Sinorhizobium sp. BG8: one gene and its partner. The protein of the gene in region 1 binds, or shares a complex with, the protein of each later gene. Links are inferred from orthologs where the notes say so. Each region holds a gene or a part of one and is shown on either strand. Other genes may lie near its edges. The genes, in order: pnp and F3Y30_RS11315.

Region 1 (10,585 bases):
GGAAGGCGACGTGACACGAAGCAGCTCGGATCGCCCCACCGCAGAGGCCATTCACGCGCTAATTCCCGCCTACACGGGGACAATCCAGCAAATTCCGCCGCAGTTTTCAGCGATCAAGATCGAAGGCGAGCGCGCCTACGATCTCGCCCGGGAAGGCGAGACCGTCGAGATCCCGTCGCGCGAGGTCGAGATTCACCGGCTGACTCTGGTCGGATGCCCGGACGAGAACACTGCACACTTCGAGGTCGAATGCGGAAAGGGCACGTACGTGCGTGCGCTCGCGCGTGATTTCGGTCGGGACCTCGGGTGCTACGGTCACGTTTCCTCGCTACGCCGTACCTTCGTCGCCCCGTTCGGCGAGGAGGACATGGTGCCGCTTGCGGATCTGGTGGCGCTGGAGTCCATCGAGGACGACGCGGAGCGGCTGGCCGCACTGGACGAGTTCCTGATCGACACGGCGGAGGCACTTTCCGACCTTCCGCATGTCGCGGTCAGCGAAGACCAGGCGCATCGGCTGCGGATGGGCAATCCGATCATCCTGCGGGGCCGCGACGCTCCCGTATCGGCGGACGAAGCCTATGCGACCGCGCGCGGCAAGCTCGTCGCTATCGGCGAAGTGGGTGGCGGGGAGTTTCGCCCGAAGAGGGTCTTCGCCGGTTGACGGCGGGTCTCTTCACGAAGGCGCCTCGCCCGGTCCGGGCGAGCGCGCGAAATATCGCCACTTGATTTCCCCTGACGGGCGCGGCTTTATAGGCGCCTGAAGTCGTCGCGTGTCGGGCATGCACGCTCAATACGTCAAGCTCTTTCGCTGGCTAAGGGCACGGCGCGGCCTGGCACCGGGCAGAAAGGGTGGCCGGTGACGATCGCAATGAAAGAGGCAACAGCGCCTTCCGAGAAGGCTCTCCGCTCGTTCTGGCGCAGGTGGCTGCACCGGCCGATTGCCTTTTACATGGTCTGCCTCATCCTCGTCGTCGTCGTTCCGGCGTTTCTCTTTGCCATTATCGTCGTGGAGCGCACGAACGAGGCGCAGGAGAGGATCTTAGAATCCCTGCTCCGGACATCCACAGGTGCCGTCAATCGGGTGGTGGAGCGCGAAGTGTCGGGCATGGTCTCGACACTGAATTTCCTCTCGACCTCCGATCACCTTCAGAAAGGCAACTTCGAGGAGCTGCATGCGCAGGCCGTCAAGGCGCTCGCCGGCAGTAATACCCACTTCCTGCTGATCGACCGGAACCTCCATCAGGTTCTGAACACGCGCGTGAGTTACGGCGCGCCTCTCGGTCCGACGTCCGACCCCGAGACTGCCGAGGATGTGTTCGAGCGCGATACGCTCGCTGTCTCCAACCTCTTCTTCGGCAAGACGGCCCAGAAGTGGGTGTTCAACGTCTATCAACCGGTGCGCCTTGCCTCCGGCGAAAGCATGTTGCTCACTCTGACCAAAAATGCCGAAAGCCTGGAGAATGCGGTCAACCGGGACATTCTTTCCCCGGGCTGGAGCGCCGCCGTTCTTGATGGCGCAGGCAACGTGATCGTTTCGACCGATACGACCCAGCAGACCGGAGCACCCTTCTTCCTGCAGGTCGTCCCATCCCTCAGGCTCGGCGTGAGTACGATGTCCCATGGCGGCGAAGAATATCGTGTCGTGACGGAATTCTCTGCCGTGACCGGCTGGAAGATCATCGCCTGGGCCAAGGCTTCGGCGGTGCAGGCGCCTGCCGAGGCTTCGTTCCTCTGGCTCACGATCGGAGGCCTTGTCTTCGCCGTGATCGCTGCTTGCGGAGGTCTCGCCATCGCACGGATTGTCTCGCGCGATGTGAGGATGCTGGCGAGCGATGCCCGCAAGCTCGGAGAAGGCAAGCGAATTCCTCCGCGCCGTCACGCGGTCGCCGAGCTCGAGACGGTCTCACGTGCCCTCTCGACGGCTTCGGATGCCCGCAGGAGAGCCGAGGGGGAAGTGCGGTTCCTGATGCGCGAGGTGGCCCATCGTTCGAAAAACCAGCTTACGGTGATTCAGGCGATGCTCAACCAGTCCGCAAACAAGGCGGAATCGGCGAGCGAATTCGCCGATGCTTTCCGCAAGCGGGTTGCGGGGCTCGCCCGGTCGACCGACCTGATGATCGACAATGCCAGCCAGGGCGTGAATTTCGCCGATCTCGCCCGAAACCAGCTGAAGCCCTTCGCTCCCGACGAGCCGCGCCGCCTGACGATCGCGGGACCCGAGGTTCTTCTCGATGCGCAGACATCGCAAACCCTCGGCATGGCGTTGCACGAGCTTGCGACCAACGCCACGAAATACGGCGCCTTTGCCAATAGCGACGGAACCGTCACCCTCACTTGGACCGATGACGGCGAGACCCTTCGCATCGTCTGGCGCGAGCGCGGTGCTGAGATCGAGCCGGAACACCGCGCCAGTGATCGGAAGGGTTTCGGCAGCACGGTTCTCGAGCGGATGCTCAGCATGGCCCTTGACGCGACGCTCGAACGGCAAATGCACGAAGATGGAATCGAGTGGAATGTCAGCATACCGTCGCGGAACCTCAGGGCGGCGGATCATCCGGAGGTTGCGGACGGCGAGCAAGGCTGACGGCGCACGCTTTTGGGGGCCGGTATCTCCCCTTCCATTTCGTGGCTGAATGGTTTATAGGCACGCCCAGCATTCGGGCCTGGCCCGTCTGCCTTCATGGCCATTGCTGGACGACATCCCGGCAATTGGCGACCCAAGTCCTCCATTGATGAAAGGATCATTCGATGTCGATCACTGCTGAGCGCAAGGCTGCGCTGATCAAGGAATACGCGACCGTCGAAGGCGATACCGGTTCTCCGGAAGTCCAGGTTGCAATCCTGACCGAGCGCATCAACAACCTGACGGAACACTTCAAGGGCCACAAGAAGGACAACCACTCCCGTCGTGGTCTTCTGACGATGGTTTCGAGCCGCCGCTCGCTTCTTGACTATCTCAAGAAGAAGGACGAGTCCCGTTACAGCAAGCTGATTGCTGCACTGGGCATTCGCCGCTAAGTTTTTCTGGCGGGCGTTCCTTGCGGAGCGCCCGCCAGTTGTTTTTGCGGAGTTCTCCGCCGACCGTTCCATGTCGTGCTTTGCCCGTGGGCGGCCGATCGGAACGAGACTATTCCAGCGGGCCGGGTGGGCCGGTCCTGCGGAACCAACCGATGACCTGTCATGGGGCAGGATTGCAGGATGCTTCAGGCGCTCGCCTGTCTCCGGCGTGGCGGGAAGCGCCATAGCCGGGCGGTGCAGAATTCGCCCTCCGCGCGAAGCCTCCCGTTGTCTTGCCCATGATGTGTCATGAATGCGGATCAGAGCCACCTGCGCCTAGCGGCGGCGGTGCCAGGATCCGCACATGAAGGACAAGATATGTTCGATACCCATACGGTTGAAATTGAATGGGCGGGCCGCCCGCTCAAGCTCGAAACCGGCAAGATCGCGCGTCAGGCTGACGGCGCAGTGCTTGCCACCTACGGCGAAACCGTCGTCCTCGCGACTGTCGTTTCTGCCAAGGCGCCGAAGCCCGGCCAGGACTTCTTCCCGCTGACCGTAAACTACCAGGAAAAGACCTATGCCGCCGGCAAGATCCCGGGCGGCTACTTCAAGCGCGAAGGACGCCCGAGCGAGAACGAGACGCTCGTATCTCGCCTGATCGACCGTCCCATCCGCCCGCTGTTCCCGGAAGGCTACAAGAACGACACGCAGGTCATCGTGACCGTCGTTCAGCACGACCTCGAGAACAACCCCGACATCCTGTCGATGGTTGCTGCTTCTGCAGCGCTCACGCTGTCCGGGATTCCCTTCATGGGCCCGATCGGCGGCGCACGCGTCGGCTACATCAATGGCCAGTACGTCCTGAACCCGCACCTCGATGAAATGACCGAGTCGACCCTCGACCTCGTCGTTGCCGGAACCCAGGAAGCTGTGCTCATGGTCGAATCCGAGGCCAAGGAGCTTCCGGAAGACATCATGCTCGGCGCCGTCGTCTTCGGACAGAAGGGCTTCCAGCCGGTTATCGATGCGATCATCAAGCTCGCCGAAGTTGCTGCCAAGGAGCCGCGCGAATTCGAGCCGGAAGACTATTCCGCTCTCGAGACCGCCATGCTCGGCATTGCCGAGGCAGAACTGCGTGATGCCTACAAGATCACTGAAAAGGCCGCCCGCTACGCAGCCGTCGACGCGGTAAAGGCGAAGGTCAAGGCGCACTTCCTGCCCGAAGGCGTTGAAAACCCGGAATACACCGCCGAGGAAATCGGCGCGGTCTTCAAGCACCTGCAGGCCAAGATCGTTCGCTGGAACATCCTCGACACCAAGAGCCGCATCGATGGCCGTGACCTCGTCACCGTCCGTCCGATCGTCGCAGAAGTCGGCCTGCTCCCGCGCACGCACGGTTCGGCCCTCTTCACCCGCGGCGAAACCCAGGCCATCGTCGTTGCCACCCTCGGCACCGGCGAAGACGAGCAGTACGTCGATTCCTTGACTGGCATGTACAAGGAAAACTTCATGCTGCACTACAACTTCCCGCCCTTCTCGGTCGGTGAAACGGGCCGCATGGGTTCCCCGGGCCGCCGCGAAATCGGTCACGGCAAGCTTGCCTGGCGCGCCATCCACCCGATGCTGCCGGCCGCCGACCAGTTTCCCTACACGCTGCGTGTCGTCTCGGAGATCACCGAGTCGAACGGTTCGTCCTCGATGGCTACCGTTTGCGGGACCTCGCTTGCTCTGATGGACGCGGGCGTTCCGCTTGCAAAGCCGGTCGCCGGTATCGCCATGGGCCTCATCAAGGAAGACGAGCGCTTCGCCGTCCTGTCGGACATCCTCGGTGACGAAGACCACCTCGGCGACATGGACTTCAAGGTTGCAGGCACCGACGCCGGCATCACCTCGCTGCAGATGGACATCAAGATCGACGGCATCACCGAGGAGATCATGAAGGTCGCTCTCGACCAGGCCAAGGGCGGTCGTCTGCACATCCTCGGCGAAATGGCCAAGGCAATCACCGAGAGTCGTTCGGAACTCGGCGAGTTCGCTCCCCGCATCGAAGTCATGAACATCCCGGTCGACAAGATCCGCGAAGTCATCGGTTCGGGCGGCAAGGTCATCCGCGAGATCGTCGAAAAGACCGGCGCCAAGGTCAACATCGAAGACGACGGTACCGTCAAGATCGCATCGTCCTCGGCCAAGGAAATCGAAGCGGCCCGCAAGTGGATCCACTCGATCGTCGCCGAACCGGAAGTTGGCCAGATCTACGAAGGGACGGTCGTCAAGACCGCCGACTTCGGCGCCTTCGTCAACTTCTTCGGCCCGCGCGATGGTCTCGTCCACATCTCGCAGCTCGCTTCCGAGCGCGTCGCTAAGACCTCGGATGTCGTCAAGGAAGGCGACAAGGTCTGGGTCAAGCTGATGGGCTTCGACGAGCGCGGCAAGGTTCGCCTCTCCATGAAGGTCGTCGACCAGGCGACCGGCAAGGAAGTCGTTGCCGAGAAGAAGGGCGACGGCGAAGCCGCCGAGTAATCGAGGCTCGATGAAAATCCGGGGGCGCGGAGCGGCACGTTCCGCGCCCCTTTCTTTATACCGGGAGCTGGTGCTCCCCCTCCAGGACCCCCCGCCATGTCGCGTGATGCTCTCAAGACGCTCTATCATCCCTTTGCAGCCGGTATCGTTGAACCGCCGGGTGCCGGGCAGCGCTATCTGTTCCTTGGCGCCGAGGCTGGCCAAAGGGCACCGGATGGGTTTCAGGCGGAGATCCATTCGGTCCAGCCGTTGCGCTCGCTCTTCCGCGCTCTCGAGGCCGCACGCCTCCAGGTCACGCCTGTCATCGAGGGAGAAGAATACGACGGGGCACTGATCCTGTGCGGCAAGCACAAGGGCCAGAACGAGGACCGGATTGCGGAGGCGCTCCGGCGCGTCCGGGAAGGTGGGCTGATCGTCGTCGCAGGCGGGAAGGAAGACGGAATCCAGTCTCTCCGCAAGCGCATTGCCCAGTTTGAGTTTGGGGGCGACCACACGCCCAAGTATCACGGCGTCGCATTCTGGTTCCAGCGGCCCGCAAACATTGCCGAAGCAGCCAAGGCGCTTTCGGCCCGTTCCGTTCGGGTTGAGGATCGCTTCACGGCAACGCCGGGCATGTTCTCGCATGATCGGGTCGACGCCGCATCCGAGATGCTGGCAGCCCGGATCCCTGCCGATTTCAAGGGCCATGCGGCCGATTTCGGTGCTGGATGGGGTTATCTCTCCGTGATGCTTGCGGAGCACGCTCCGGGCCTCAAGGGTGTCGATCTCTTCGAGGCCGACTACGATGCGCTGGAGGCCGCCAGGGCAAACATCGCGGAGAACTGCCCGAACGTCCCCACACGCTTCTTCTGGAGCGACCTGACGAGCGAGCAGCCTCGCGACCACTACGATCTCATCGTGATGAATCCGCCCTTCCACGAGGGCCATGCGGCAGACCACGGCCTCGGAGCGGCAATGATCCGCATGGCGGCCAAGGCATTGAAGGTCGGCGGACGGCTCATGCTCGTCGCCAATCGCGGGCTGCCCTACGAGCCCGTGCTGTCGGAGGCGTTCAAGGAAAGCGGCGAGATCTCGCGCAATGCGCGCTTCAAGGTTCTCTGGGGCAGGCGCTAGAGCCGCTCATCGGGCGATCCGGTCCCGCGGGAAAAAGCGGATCGCCTTGGCAAGACTTAGGAGCAAGGAGGCCGGACGCGATCGAGATCGGCGCCCGGCTGGGGAACATGCCTACTCGGCGTCCGCCTTCGCCAGCGTATCCAGGACCGGCATCGAGGTGATGTTGTAGCCGGAGTCGACGTAGTGGATCTCGCCCGTCACGCCGCTGGACAGGGGGGAGAGCAGGTAGAGAGCGGAATTTCCGACGTCTTCGATCGTGACCGTGCGGCGCAGCGGAGAGTTCTTCTGCTGCCAAGAGAGCATTGCGCGCGCATCGGAAATGCCGGCGCCGGCGAGCGTCCGGATCGGGCCAGCCGAGATCGCGTTGACGCGAATTCCGCGTGGGCCGTAGTCGCCCGCCAGATAGCGCACCGAAGCCTCGAGAGCGGCCTTCGCAACACCCATGACATTGTAGTTCGGCATGACGCGCATCGACCCGTTGTAGGTCAGCGTCAACATCGTGCCGCCTTCGTTCATAAGTTCTGCTGCGCGCTTCGCGATCTCGGTAAAGGAGAAGCAGGAGATTACCATGGTCCGGGTGAAATTCTCCCGGCTGGTATTGGCGTAGAGCCCCTTCAGCTCGTTCTTGTCGGAGAAACCGATGGCGTGAACCACGAAGTCGAGCTTGCCCCACCGTTCCTTGATCGCCGAAATCACGGAGTCGACCGAAGCGATGTCTTCGACGTCACAGGGCAGCAGGAAGTCTGAACCAAGCTCAGCGGCGAGAGGCTTGACCCGCTTTCCGAGTGCCTCCCCCTGATACGTGAATGCCAGTTCCGCACCCTGACTGGCGAGTGCCTTGGATATTCCCCATGCGATCGAATGATTGTTCGCGACACCCATGATGAGGCCGCGTTTTCCGTTCATCAAGCCAGTCATTGCATCACCCGTTGTAACGCTGGAATACCAGCGTGGCGTTCGTCCCGCCAAATCCGAAGGAGTTCGACAGCGCAGTGTCGATCTTTGCATTGTCGATGCGCTTGCGCACGATCGGCACGCCTTCGAATTCCGGGTCGAGTTCGGTGATGTGTGCACTTTCGCCGATGAAGCCCGCCTGCATCATCAGCAGGCTGTAAATGGATTCCTGGACGCCGGCGGCTCCCAGCGAATGCCCCGTCAGCGACTTTGTCGACTGGATGTAGGGAAGCTTCGAGCCGAACACTTCGCGGATCGCTCCGATTTCCTTGCTGTCGCCGACCGGGGTGGAGGTGCCGTGAGTATTGATGTAGTCGACGTCGCCCTTGACCGTCGAAAGCGCCTGGCGCATGCACCGGATCGCGCCTTCGCCGGAGGGGGCTACCATGTCGTAGCCGTCTGATGTCGCGCCGTAGCCGACGACTTCGGCGTAGATCTTGGCGCCGCGCGCCTTGGCGTGCTCCAGTTCTTCCAGAACCAGTACGCCCGCACCGCCGGCAATCACGAAGCCGTCACGGCTTGCATCATAGGCCCGCGATGCGGTTGCCGGCGTGTCGTTGTACTTGGAGGACATGGCGCCCATTGCGTCGAACAGGTTCGACATGGACCAGTCGAGATCCTCGTGGCCACCGGCAAACATCACGTCCTGCTTGCCCCACTGGATCATTTCCACGGCATTGCCGATGCAGTGCGCGGAAGTCGAGCAGGCCGACGAGATGGAGTAGTTGACGCCGTGGATCTTGAACCAGGTCGCAAGGGTCGCCGACGCGGTCGAAGACATGGCCTTCGGCACGGCGAAGGGGCCGATCCGCTTGGGGCTGTTGTTCTTTTCGGTGATCTCCGCCGCTTCCACGATGGTGCGCGTGGAAGGCCCGCCCGATCCCATGATGATGCCGGTACGCTCGTTCTGGGCGTACTCATTCTCTTCCAGGCCCGAATCGGCGATGGCCTGCTTCATCGCGACGTGGTTCCAGGCTCCGCCCTGCGAGAGAAAACGCATGGCCCGACGATCGACGAGGTCGGTCGGATCGAGGGAAGGGGAGCCCCAGACCTGGCACTTGAAGCCATGGTCGGCAAAGTCCTGCGAGAAACTGATACCGGATTTCGCTTCGCGGAGCGATCCGGTGACCTCCTCCGCGTTGTTCCCGATGGAAGATACGATCCCTAGACCCGTTACAACAACCCGTCTCATTGTTTTTGACCTTCTTGCTTACTCGGCGGAACGACCCGCGTAAAAAGCGAGGCGGTTGTCCGCGTTGACGTCGGATGTCGCGGGCAGGCGGGTGCCTGCGCCGCGACGGGCAGCTCTGTGCTGCTCAGGCGGCCTTGTCCTGAAAGAGTCCGACGCGCAGGTCGGTCGCCTTGTAGATGACTTCTCCGTCCGCTTTCATCCAGCCGTCCGCGATGCCGAGGACGAGCCGGCCGCGCATGACGCGCTTGAAGTCGATGCCGTACTCGACGAGTTTCGTCGCGGGCGTGACCATGCCGGTGAACTTCACTTCGCCGGTCGAGATCGCCCGGCCCTTGCCTGGCTCGCCGAGCCAGCCGAGATAGAAGCCGGTCAGCTGCCACATCGCGTCGAGACCGAGGCAGCCCGGCATGACGGGATCGCCCTGGAAATGGCAGGGAAAGAACCAGAGATCCGGAGTGATGTCGAACTCCGCGCGAATGAAGCCTTTGTCGTGCGGTCCGCCGGTCTCGGAGATTTCGGTGATCCGGTTGAACATCAGCATCGGAGGAAGCGGAAGCTGCGCATTGCCGGGGCCAAACATTTCGCCCCGTCCGCAGGTCAGGATTTCCTCGTAGTTGAAGCTGGATTGCCGTGTGGTCATCTGAGTGTCTAATCCCCGCACTTTGGTTTTCGTTAACAGCTTTAAAGCAGGATCACCTCAAAATGAAGCATCCGCATGACCCTTCCCGTCCTGATACCCCATGCTGGCGACAAGGAAGGCTTTGCTTATTGCCGGTGTCGCATACATGATGACTGCGCCCTCAGCCAGTGCAAATTGAGCGCAGGTGCGCAAAGTGCCCGGTTTTCCGCATGTTCGCGGCTGTCCTGTGTTCTGGTTGCTATTGAAACCTTCGAATTGCAAAGTTATATCGGAAGCTCAATTCAGTTTGTCAAAGATCAGGCACGCGGACTACCTGCTGATGACGCATGGAAAAGAAATGCCCATTGAAGAGCGCCTGCGCCACTCCGGGTTGCGCCCGACGCGCCAGCGCGTTGCGCTTGCCGATCTGTTGTTCGCCAAGGGCGACCGGCATCTGACGGTCGAGGAGCTTCACGAGGAAGCGGTCGGCGCGGGCGTGCCCGTCTCGCTGGCGACCGTCTACAATACCCTCCATCAGTTCACCGAGGCGGGGCTCATCCGTGTGCTCGCCGTCGAAAGCTCCAAGACTTACTTCGACACCAACGTATCCGATCATCACCACTTCTTCGTGGAAGGTGACAACCACGTCCTCGATATTCCCGTCAGCAACATCGAGATCGGCAATCTTCCGGATGCGCCGGAAGGCATGGAGATCGCCCATGTCGATGTCATCATAAGGCTTCGTCGAAAATAGCCGCAGGGGGCCAGGACGCTACGTCCTGGCATGCGCACTTCGCTGTTCGGGCGGAAACGGTCCAGTCCTGGCGAATGCTTGGCTACATGACGTCTTCGGGGCGCCTGCCGGGCCTCGGTTTGTAAACCGGAAAGCACCAGCCGAAACGAAGCGCACCGGCGCGCACGACAAAGGCCGACAGCGTGCCGACGACGGAGGCGAAGATGAGCGATGTGCCCGCTAGAGTGGCGACCGTAAACGCCGCCGCACCGATCAGCGCCGCTGTGATGTAGATCTCCGGTCTGAGCAGAACCGAGGGTTCGTCAGCAAGAACGTCGCGCAGGATCCCCCCGAAACTCGCAGTCATGACCCCTGTGACGATCGCGATGATGGGCGAACCCGTGACGGACAGCCCCTTGGCCGCACCCATGACGCAATACGCGGAAAGGCCGAT
Region 2 (11,116 bases), 1.5 Mb from region 1 along the record:
TGGTGGAGGTGGCGCCGAACCGGGCATTCATCCGCCGTCGCAGCGCTCTATTCCTGCATACTAATGAATCGCGGTAATCCGGCGGTGGCCGGACCAGTTAGGGGTGGATCTCCACCAGTCGCCCTCAGGGGCATGTTTCATCGGACCACTAGGTCTAGGCATTGGCATTCTCGTTCGGTCATTGATGTCGTCGCAGCGGTATTCGTCAGAAGTTAACAGGCTCCGGAACGCTCCCGTACCGGCCAGTCCCTGTCTGCTGCTCCCTCACCCGGCGAGAACTTACATATCCGGCGCCAGGTCGCCATCCGCAGGCACGCCTCCCATGAGGAGCTCGCTGCCTGAGGGAACAAGGCCGCGCCGAGGAGCAGAAACTACATGGCAGAGAAAATGCTTATTGATGCGTCTCACGCCGAGGAGACGCGGGTTGTCGTCGTTCGCGGGAACCGCATAGAAGAATTCGACTTCGAGTCGGAGCACAAGAAACAGATCCGCGGCAACATCTACCTTGCCAAGGTCACGCGGGTCGAACCGTCGCTGCAGGCCGCCTTCGTCGATTACGGCGGAAACCGTCACGGCTTCCTGGCCTTCGCGGAAATCCATCCGGACTACTATCAGATCCCGCTGGCGGACCGGCAGGCCCTTCTGAGGGCCGAGGCCGAAGAACACCGGCACGACAACGACATCGAGCAGATCGAGACCGGAACTGACGTCAAGGCGAGCGAAGAGTCGTCGGTGGAAACCGAAGCTGCCGAAACCGACCAGCCTGTCGTCGAAGTGGCGGTAGCGGAAGAGGTTTCCGTCGAAGCAGAGGTTGTCGAGGAAAAGCCGAAGGCCAAGCCACGCCGCACCCGCAAGGCGCGCACCAAGGCAGCGGCAAGCGAAGAGACAGAGCAGCCAGCCGAAGAAGCGGCCGCCGCAGAACAATCCGATGACGGCGAAACCCCGTCCGGCAGCATGGCCGCGGTTGTCGACACGGATGAAGTCTCCGAGTCGCTCGACGGCCGCCGCAATCGCGACGACGACGATGACGACGACGATCACGGCCACGAAGAGAAGGAAGTGATCGAATCCGTCGGCGCGGAAGACGCGATGGAAGAGGTTCCCGATCGTGCTGCACGCAGGCCCCGCAAGCAGTACCGGATTCAGGAAGTCATCAAGCGGCGCCAGATCCTGCTGGTGCAGGTCGCCAAGGAAGAACGCGGCAACAAGGGTGCTGCGCTCACGACCTATCTCTCGCTTGCCGGCCGCTATTCGGTTCTCATGCCGAACACGGCGCGTGGCGGCGGCATTTCCCGCAAGATCACCAATCTCCAGGACCGCAAGCGCCTGAAGGAAATCGCCCGCGGCCTCGAAGTGCCGCAGGGTATGGGCGTCATCCTGCGCACCGCCGGTGCCAACCGCACCAAGGTCGAGGTCAAGCGCGACTTCGAATACCTGATGCGCCTTTGGGAGAACGTCCGTACGCTTACACTGAGTTCGACGGCTCCCTGCCTCGTCTATGAGGAAGGCAGCCTGATCAAGCGCTCGATCCGCGATCTCTACAACAAGGACATCGGCGAGATCATCGTTGCCGGCGAGGAAGGCTACAAGGAAGCCAAGGGCTTCATGAAGATGCTGATGCCGAGCCACGCGAAGGTCGTCCAGCCCTACCGCGACGTGCATCCGATCTTCTCCCGGTCGGGCATCGAAGCCCAGCTCGACCGCATGCTGCAGCCCCAGGTGACCCTCAAGTCCGGCGGCTACATCATCATCAACCAGACCGAAGCCCTCGTATCGATCGACGTCAACTCCGGACGCTCCACCCGCGAGCATTCGATCGAAGAGACGGCGCTGCAGACAAACCTCGAGGCAGCCGAGGAAGTCGCGCGCCAGCTGCGCCTTCGCGACCTTGCCGGTCTCGTCGTCATCGACTTCATCGACATGGAGGAGAAGCGCAACAACCGCGCGGTCGAAAAGCGCCTCAAGGACCATCTGAAGAACGATCGCGCCCGCATCCAGGTCGGCCGCATCTCGCACTTCGGCCTGCTCGAGATGTCCCGCCAGCGCATTCGCGCGTCGGTTCTCGAAAGCACGATGCAGACCTGCCCGCACTGCAACGGCACGGGCCATATCCGCTCGCAGTCCTCGGTCGCGCTCCATGTGCTGCGCGGCATCGAGGAATACCTGCTCAAGAACACCACGCACAACATCACCGTCCGCACGATCCCGGACATCGCGCTTTATCTACTGAACTACAAGCGCGGCACGATCACGGACTACGAAGCCCGCTTCGGCGTCCAGATCATCATCGAGGCCGATGCGCATGTGGGTGCACAGCACTTCGCGATCGACCGCGGCGAACCGGTGGAAAACCCGGTGAAGATCGAACAGATCCTTCACTTCGAGCCGGAGCCGGAAGAAGAGGAAGACATTCCCGTCGAGGAAGAGATCGACGAAGAGGAAGTCATCGAGAGCCGTCCTGCCGCGGCAGCGCAGCAGCAGCAGGACGACCAGAACGGCCGCAAGCGCAAGCGCCGTCGCCGGCGCCGCGGACGTGGCGGCCGTGAAGGCGGCGAAGGTGCCGAGGGCGCCGACACTGCATCGTTCGGTGGCGAGGCTGCCGATGACGAACTCGGCGAAGACGAGGATGAAGGCGACGAGGCCGCGGCTGCGAGCGATGCGAGCGCCGAAAGCGTGAGCGAACAGCAGAAGCGCAAGCGTCGCCGGCGCGGCAAGCGCGGCGGTCGTCGAAACCGTCCGGAGGGTGCCGAAGGCGCCGATCTCGAAGCGACGGCGGACGAAGCCGACGACGAGACCGAGGACCATGTGAGCGACGCCGGAGACGCCGGTGCCGTTGCAGCGGTCATACCGGTCGAGGAACTGCCCGCCCCCACCGCGGTGGCCGCCGAAGCACCTGCCGAAGCCGTGGAAGCGCCTGCGGAAGAAGCTCCGGCCAAGCCGAAGCGTACCCGCAAGCCTAAGGCAAAGGCCAAGGAAGCGGTGGACGTCGACCAGACCGCACAGGCGGTAGTCGAGGCCCAGCCCGTGGAGACCGACGCTGCCGCCGAGGCAAAGCCGGCTCCGGAGCCGGAAGTCGAGGAAGCTGCCGCTGTGCTCGACGATGCGAAGCCCGTTCGTGCCAACCGCGACCTGGCAAACATTGCAAGCGCGCCTGTCGTGACCTCTTCCTCCAAGCAGGAAGACGAGGAAAAGGCAGACAAGCCCAAGAAGGGCGGATGGTGGCAGCGCAAGGGTTTCTTCTGAGACACCGCGCGACTTCACACAGACATACGAGCGAACCCGGCTTAGTGCCGGGTTCTTTCGTTTTATGAGACCTAAAGATGGATGCGGGTTCCGAGGTCCGCGCCTTTAGAACCATGTATCAGGGAGGCGCAGCTTGTGCGCGCCGACGCTGCGACACGATTGGGCGCACTGCCGCACGCGTCAGGCAGGCAGTCGCTCCCGAACTCTCCCGGACGATACGAAATGTCTGTTTTGTGAAGATCGTCTATTCGAGCCAGGCGCCGATCCGGTCCATGGCTTCCACCATGTCGTCGTAGCTTCCGGCATAGGAGAACCGCATCGTGCGGTGTCCCTCGATGGGATCGAAGTCGAACCCCGGCGTCGCCGCGACGTTGATCTCGGCGAGCATCTTTCGCGCGAAAGCCATGCTGTCGTTGGTGAAGCGGCTCACGTCCGCATAGGCGTAGAATGCACCATCCATCGGGGAAGCGATCGACAGGCCGAGTTCGGGCAGGCGCCGGGCGAGCATGTCGCGATTGCGGCGGTAGGCATCCCGGTACCGATCAAGTTCCTCCGTGGCGCCGAAGGCTGCGGCGGCTGCGATCTGGGAGAGTTCCGGGGCCGAGATGTAGAGGCTCTGGGCGACGCGCTCTATCGGGCGGACGAGTTCCTCCGGGAGAACCATCCAGCCGATGCGCCAGCCCGTCATGCAATAGTACTTGGAGAAGGAATTGATGACGACCGCCTGGTCGGTCAGTTCAAGAGCCGTCGTCTCCTGCCCGACAAAGGTGAGGCCATGGTAGATCTCGTCGGAAATGAAGGCGATGCCGTTTGCGGTGCAATAGTCAGCAAGGGCTTTCAGGTTGTCCCTGCCCGTCACCGTTCCCGTGGGGTTCGCCGGACTGGCGAGAAGCACGCCATCGAGCTTCTTGCCGCTTTCGCTCTGGGCCTTCTCGAGGCTCTCAGGGGTCAAGGTGAAGCCATTCTCTGCGCTCACCTCAATCTCCACCGTCTCGATTCCGAGCGCGGCGAGAATGTTGCGGTAGGCGGGATAACCCGGGCGGGCGATCGCAACCCGGTCGCCCGGATCGAAGAGGACGAGAAACGCGAGATTGAAGCCGGCCGACGAACCGGTGGTCACGGCGATGCGGCCGGGATCGACCGAAACGCCATGCCGTGTCCGGTAGTCGTCCGCGATCGCCTGGCGCAGCGCCTGAAGCCCGAGGGCGTCGGTATAGCCGATGCGACCATGCTCGAGGGCGGTGCGGGCCGCTGCAAGCACTGCCTGGGGCGCAGGATGCACCGGCTGGCCAACAGCCATGGAAATGACGGGATGGCCGGCCGACCTGCGTCTCGTCGCCTCCGCCAGAACGTCCATGGCGTGAAAGGGCTCGACTGCGCTGCGTCTGGAAAATTTCATCGAAGGCATCCCGTTATCTGTGCATCGCCGTTTCCTGTGCCGCAAGAATCACCTGTTCACAATCCCGCGACCACCGGAATTCCGCCGCTTTTGCAGTTTCGTTTGCCGGGCAGCCGCCGTAAGTTCGAATCACCGAATGGCGGAAAGCGCCACGCGACGCTGGCTGCGCGCGACATGGATGTGACGGAGCACCCGGCTCTGCGATTTGACGAGGACTGTAACGGCAATGAAATTGGCTCAATCCCTGGCGGCCGGCGCCATGGCGCTCGCTCTCGGCACGGCAGTGCCCCTGCAGGCTTTCGCGCTTGACGACAAGCAGAAGGAAGAGATCGGCGCCTATATCAAGGAATACCTCCTCGCCAATCCCGAAATCCTCATAGACGTTCAGGAAGCCCTCCAGGACAAGCAGGCGAAGGCCCAGCAGGCTCAGGCCCAGGCCGCGATAGTTGACAACGAGAAGGAGATCTTCTCGTCAAAGAACGACGTCACGCTCGGCAATCCGGATGGCGATGTCACGGTCGTCGAGTTCTTCGACTACAACTGCGGCTATTGCAAGCGGGCGCTGTCCGACATGGATGACATCCTGGCCAAGGACAAGAACGTCCGCTTCGTGCTCAAGGAATTGCCGATTCTCGGCCCCGATTCGCTTGCCGCCCACAAGGTAAGCGCCGCATTCCGCGACCTCGCTCCCGAAAAATATGGCGAGTTCCACCGCACGCTGCTCGGGGGAGAAGGCCGCGCCACGGAAGAGAGCGCCATCGAGGTCGCCGTCAAGCTTGGCGTCACCGAGGCGGACATCCGCAAGGCGATGGAAGAAAAGCCCCATGACGATGCGGTGCGCGCGACCTACTCGCTTGCAAACAGTCTCGGCATCACCGGCACGCCCTCCTACATCATCGGCAAGGAGGCTGTGTTCGGCGCCATCGGTTCCGAGGCCATAGAGGACAAGGTCGCCAACGTGCGCGCCTGCGGCCAGACGGCATGCTGAAGACCGCCATCATTCGGCCATCCCGATCGTGTTGAGCCAATCCCACTTGTGGACAAGCTTGCATACCCGTGTTGGGGCTTTCCCTGCAGGGACCGCCGGTCTATAGGTAAATTTCGATCCAGCATGCGGAATTTCGAATGGCATCCACGTTTTTCGTGCTCAACGGACCTAACCTCAATATGCTCGGCAAACGCGAGCCCGGTATCTATGGCGGGCAGACGCTCGCGGACATAGAAGCGCTTTGCCGCGACGAAGGCGCCAAACTCGGCTTCGACATCGATTTCCGGCAATCCAACCACGAGGGCACGCTCGTCGACTGGATCCACGAGGCCGGGAGCAAGGCGGCGGGCATCGCCATCAATCCCGGCGCCTATGGACATACGTCCATCGCGATGCACGATGCGATCCGCTCGATCTCGGTCCCGGTCGTCGAGCTGCATCTTTCGAACATCCATGCGCGCGAAGAATTCCGGCACAAATCCATGATCGCTCCCGCGGTCAAGGGCGTCATCTGCGGATTTGGCGCCCACAGCTACATCCTTGCGCTGAACGCGCTTTCCAACATCACGAAATAACAAGAAAAAGAGGCTTTTCCCATGGCTGACAAGAAACAGGGTATCGACCAGACGCTGATCCGCGATCTTGCCAATATCCTCAACGAGACCGATCTGACCGAGATCGAAGTGGAGCAGGACGACCTGCGCATCCGCGTCTCGCGCGCCGGCACGCCGCAATACGTTTCCGCGCCGGTTCCGGCTGTGGCAGCACCGGTGGCTGCGGTTTCCGTCGCTGCACCGGCTGCCGAGACCGCTCGTACCAACAAGAACGCGGTCACCGCACCGATGGTCGGAACCGCCTATCTTGCCGCGGCACCGGGCGCCCGTCCGTTCGTCGAAGTCGGCGCGACTGTCACCGAGGGCCAGACGATCCTCATCATCGAAGCCATGAAGACGATGAACCAGATTCCGGCGCCGCGTTCCGGCAAGGTCGTTGAAATCCTCGTGGAAGACGCTGCCCCGGTCGAGTATGGCGAACCGCTGATCGTCATCGAGTAAGGCCAGGCTCATGATTTCCAAGATCCTCATAGCCAACCGCGGCGAAATCGCCCTCCGGGTCCTCAGGGCCTGCAAGGAGCTCGGCATCGCCACAGTCGCCGTGCACTCGACGGCGGATGCCGACGCGATGCACGTCCGCCTTGCCGACGAAAGCGTCTGCATCGGCCCGCCGCCCTCGCGCGAAAGCTACCTGAACATCCACCAGATCGTCGCTGCCTGCGAGATCACGGGCGCGGATGCGGTGCACCCGGGATACGGCTTCCTGTCGGAAAATGCGAAGTTCGCTGAGATCCTCGATGCGCACGGCATAACCTTCATCGGGCCGACCGCCGAGCACATCCGCATCATGGGTGACAAGATCACCGCCAAGAAGACGGCGGAAGAGCTTGGCATTCCCGTGGTTCCGGGCTCGGACGGCGAGGTCAAGCCGGAGAACGCGCGGGAGATCGCCCGCAAGATTGGCTTCCCTGTCCTGATCAAGGCGACCGCCGGCGGCGGCGGACGCGGCATGAAGGTCGCCAGGACCGAGGCCGACCTGGACGAAGCCATTTCGACGGCACGCGCCGAGGCTGCGGCCGCATTCGGCAACGACGCGGTCTACATGGAAAAGTACCTTGGCCAGCCGCGGCACATCGAGGTGCAGATTGTTGGCGACGGCGAAGGCAATGCGATCCACCTCGGTGAACGCGATTGCTCGCTCCAGCGGCGCCACCAGAAGGTCTGGGAAGAAGCGAACTCCCCTGCCCTCAACGTCGAACAGCGGATGAAGATCGGCCAGGTCTGCGCCGATGCGATGAAGAAGCTGAAGTACCGCGGTGCCGGCACCATCGAATTCCTCTACGAGAACGGCGAGTTCTATTTCATCGAAATGAACACGCGTCTCCAGGTGGAACACCCGATCACCGAGGCCATTACCGGAATCGATCTCGTACACGAGCAGATCCGCGTCGCCTCCGGCGGCGGGCTCTCGGTCCGCCAGGAAGATATCGTCTTCTCCGGACACGCGATCGAATGCCGCATCAATGCCGAGGATGCACGTACCTTCGTGCCCTCGCCCGGCACGATCACGCATTTCCACGCACCGGGTGGTCTTGGAGTGCGCATCGATTCCGGCGCCTATCAGGGCTATCGGATTCCTCCGTACTACGACAGCCTGATCGGCAAACTGATCGTTCACGGACGCACCCGTGTCGAATGCATGATGCGTCTGCGTCGCGCTCTCGACGAATTCGTGGTAGATGGTATCAAGACGACATTGCCGCTGTTCCAGGATCTCGTATCCAACCAGGACATCGCCAATGGTGACTACGACATCCATTGGCTGGAGACCTATCTGGCCAAAACCTCCCACTGAGGATGAACCGCGATGGCGGGGCGACGCAGCAGACAACCGGACATAACGCCGGAACTTCTCCTGCGCGCCTACTCCATCGGCCTCTTCCCGATGGCTGACTCGGCAGACGACCCGGAACTCTTCTGGGTCGAGCCCGACATGCGCGGCATCATTCCGCTAGACAAGTTTCACGTCTCGCGCAGCCTCGCCAAGACGATCCGAAAGAAGCCCTTCGACATCCGCGTCGACACCGCATTCGACGCAGTGATTGCCGCCTGTGCCGAAGCTGCACCGGACCGGCCGTCCACCTGGATTAACCGGAAGATCAAGGCCCTCTACTCCACGCTCCATCACATGGGACATGCCCATTCCGTCGAGGCCTGGGAAGGCGACCATCTCGTCGGTGGTCTCTATGGCGTTTCGCTGGGGGCTGCGTTCTTCGGTGAAAGCATGTTCTCCCGGCGCACGGACGCCTCCAAGATATGCCTCGTCTATCTCGTCGAACGGATGAAGGCGAAGGGCTTCCGGCTGCTTGATACGCAGTTCACCACCGAACACCTGAAGTCCTTCGGGGCGATCGACGTGCCCAAGCACAAGTACGAGGACCTGCTCGCAAGAGCCCTCTCCTCGCCGCACCTGCGCTTCTGAAGCGGGGATCGGGCGCCCGGCGCCGAACTCGCTCCATCGTTTTCATTTGAAATCCAGAGAGCGTTGCCGCACTGGCCCAGGCTTGAGCGATGGGATCCGCTGGCCGAAATACCCGGCCTACTGCGTCTGTGTGGTTTCCGGCGGAGGAACGTCGGACTTCACCTTGCACTCGACGAGCCACACGTCATAGACCGGATGCTCGACGGCATTGAGACCGGGGCTGTCGGCGAACATCCATCCGGTGAAGATGCGGCGGATCTTGCGGTCGAGCGTGATTTCGTCGACCTCCACGAAGGTCGTCACCTTCTGCGCTTCCGTATCGTCGCGATTGTAGCAGACGCGCGGAGTGACCTGCAGGGCACCGAACTGGACGGTCTCGCCGATGTAGACGTCGAAGCTCGTGATGCGGCCGGTAATCTTGTCGATGCCGGAGAATACCGCGACGGGATTGGAGATGCGCGTCGCCTCGGCCGGAAGCGCCGCCAGAAGGACAGCACCCATCGTCACGGCTGCCGCTGCTCCCGCGCAAACAGTTCTCAGGCTGTCCGTAAATTTCATCTGTGCCATTCTCCTGCGGTCGCGCAGCCTTTTATCTTCAGCCATGCGCTACCGGGCAAATGTGGCCAATCTGTATCAGGAGCGCGGCGACCAGGCGTCGTAGTCACCCGTGACGCGAGGACGTTCGCCGGTGACGGCAAGCGAGCCCGGCGGACGATAGGCCTGAGCACTACCGGTGCCGTTTGCACGGTGGGTCTTCTGCCATTCGCGCGGCTTGTATTCCTCATCCGCCGGCGAAACGTCGGTGCGATGGTGCATCCAACCATGCCAGCCGGGAGGAATTGCCGATGCGTCGGCATAACCGTTGTAGATGACCCAGCGCCTTGTACGGCCCTCGGAGTCCTTGCCGCCCTGATAGTAGACGTTGCCGAATTCGTCTTCACCGACCTTGGTGCCGAAGCGCCAGGTGTGAAAGCGCGTTCCGATCGTCTGGTTGTTCCACCAGGTAAAGATTTGCAGAAGAAGCTTCATGGGATCGCCGTCCTTGGCAGAGCAGCACGGAGTGCCACTCCTTCTCGAATTACACACTGCGCTTATGGCGCGCCACCGCCGCAATGTCCAGCGATTCCCGCTGTTTCACCCTTCATTTCAGCCGGAGCTTGAAGCCGATATGCGATGGCTCGAAGCCCAGGCGCGCATAGAACCGATGGGCATCCTTGCGAACCGCGTTGGAGGTCAGTTGAATCTTGCCCAGCCCCTGACGGCGCGCCTCTTCGATGGCAAAGCGGATCATGGCCTCGCCGATCCCCCGCCCCCGCCGATCCTGCCGCGTCTGGACCGCCTCCAGCAGCAGGCTAGAACTTCCTCGGCCGGGCAGGCTGGAGAGAACCGTCGTCTGGAACGTCCCGACGATTTCGCCGCCGATCTCGGCGACGAAGAGCGTGTCGTTCGGCGAAGCCTCGATCCGGTCGAAGGCTCTCACGTAGTCGTCGTAAGCCCTCTCTTCCGTCGTATCGCCATGGCCGCCGAGGGCGTCCGCGGCAAAGATCGCAATCAGCGCCCGAAGGTCGGCGCGCGTTGCGGTCCGTATCGTGGTTGTGTGCGCCATTCCATCCATGTCGTGCGAACTCCTCGTGTCGACGGGACACTTGGCATCGTTCCACGAAGGGAATGTGACAGCGGAGTGAAAGATTTCCAACGTGTGCCGCGAACGGCCGAACTCGCTACGCAGGCTTTAACGTGTTGTTTTTACGCTGTCTTGTGCCGGAATCGGTGAACACATCGGGGAGATGCGCGTCAGAGCAGCGACTTCTGCATGATGAGCGCGGGAATGCCCGACTGGGCATCGTTGCAACTGGCCGTATCGCCGGTTTTCACGAAGCCGTGCGCCAGATAGAAACCTATCGCGGCATGGTTCTGCGGCTCCACCTCCAACTGCATGATCTCCGCATCGGGAAAGCATGTCTCGAGCTCGGCGAACATCTCGCGGCCGACGCCCTGGCGCTGGAACTTCGGCAGCACGTAGAGCTGATGCAGAATGGCACCTTTCCGCAGGGTATCGGACATCGCGGCATATCCCATGCCGCCGATCTCCTTGCCGTTGTCGGCGACCACGAACTCCGAATTCTTCCGGGCAAGCTGCGCTTTAAGCGCCGGCACGGAATGCCATCTCGCCGTCAGCTCCGCGACCTTGTCGGCGCCGTAGAGCGCGTCGTAGGTCGCGTGCCATGTCTCACCGAGGAGCGTGCTGACCTTGGCCAGATCACGCTCCGATGCGGTGCGGACGAAGAACATCGGGGTCAGTCCTCGAGGCCGAGCTTGGCCTTGACGAGCGCCTGAACGGCCTGCGGGTTGGCCTTGCCGCCCGTTGCCTTCATGACCTGACCGACGAACCAGCCGGCAAGCGAGGGCTTTGCCTGCACCTTGGCCACCTGGTCGGGATTGGCGGCGAT

The links.
Region 2: the proteins of pnp (region 1) and F3Y30_RS11315 are in contact, whole or in part, in a cryo-EM structure (PDB 9QH0), measured with the Escherichia coli proteins. The link is inferred for Sinorhizobium sp. BG8 from one-to-one orthologs.

Annotation. Positions count from the first base shown.
Region 1 is NZ_CP044011.1:920,119-930,703, forward strand. Bases 3,036-5,947 are described here. They hold pnp (polyribonucleotide nucleotidyltransferase), read left to right. Parts: upstream 3,036-3,375; coding sequence 3,376-5,520; downstream 5,521-5,947. Other genes in these bases: F3Y30_RS04215 (class I SAM-dependent methyltransferase), read left to right, coding at 5,617-5,947. Also shown: tRNA pseudouridine(55) synthase TruB, read left to right, coding at 1-661; F3Y30_RS04200 (sensor histidine kinase), read left to right, coding at 869-2,584; rpsO (30S ribosomal protein S15), read left to right, coding at 2,749-3,018; more of F3Y30_RS04215, read left to right, coding at 5,948-6,633; enoyl-ACP reductase FabI, read right to left, coding at 6,745-7,551; fabB (beta-ketoacyl-ACP synthase I), read right to left, coding at 7,556-8,779; 3-hydroxyacyl-[acyl-carrier-protein] dehydratase FabA, read right to left, coding at 8,904-9,419; iron response transcriptional regulator IrrA, read left to right, coding at 9,739-10,152; F3Y30_RS04240 (trimeric intracellular cation channel family protein), read right to left, coding at 10,235-10,585. UniProt on the Escherichia coli protein: Involved in mRNA degradation. Catalyzes the phosphorolysis of single-stranded polyribonucleotides processively in the 3'- to 5'-direction. Also involved, along with RNase II, in tRNA processing.
Region 2 is NZ_CP044011.1:2,404,818-2,415,933, reverse strand. Bases 1-3,443 are described here. They hold F3Y30_RS11315 (ribonuclease E/G), read left to right. Parts: upstream 1-375; coding sequence 376-3,243; downstream 3,244-3,443. In the rest of the region: F3Y30_RS11310 (pyridoxal phosphate-dependent aminotransferase), read right to left, coding at 3,488-4,642; F3Y30_RS11305 (DsbA family protein), read left to right, coding at 4,902-5,630; aroQ (type II 3-dehydroquinate dehydratase), read left to right, coding at 5,768-6,205; accB (acetyl-CoA carboxylase biotin carboxyl carrier protein), read left to right, coding at 6,227-6,685; accC (acetyl-CoA carboxylase biotin carboxylase subunit), read left to right, coding at 6,696-8,039; aat (leucyl/phenylalanyl-tRNA--protein transferase), read left to right, coding at 8,052-8,666; F3Y30_RS11280 (DUF2155 domain-containing protein), read right to left, coding at 8,784-9,167; F3Y30_RS11275 (NADH:ubiquinone oxidoreductase subunit NDUFA12), read right to left, coding at 9,300-9,695; F3Y30_RS11270 (GNAT family N-acetyltransferase), read right to left, coding at 9,808-10,272; F3Y30_RS11265 (GNAT family N-acetyltransferase), read right to left, coding at 10,461-10,958; Asp-tRNA(Asn)/Glu-tRNA(Gln) amidotransferase subunit GatB, read right to left, coding at 10,964-11,116. UniProt on the Escherichia coli protein: Endoribonuclease that plays a central role in RNA processing and decay. Required for the maturation of 5S and 16S rRNAs and the majority of tRNAs. Also involved in the degradation of most mRNAs.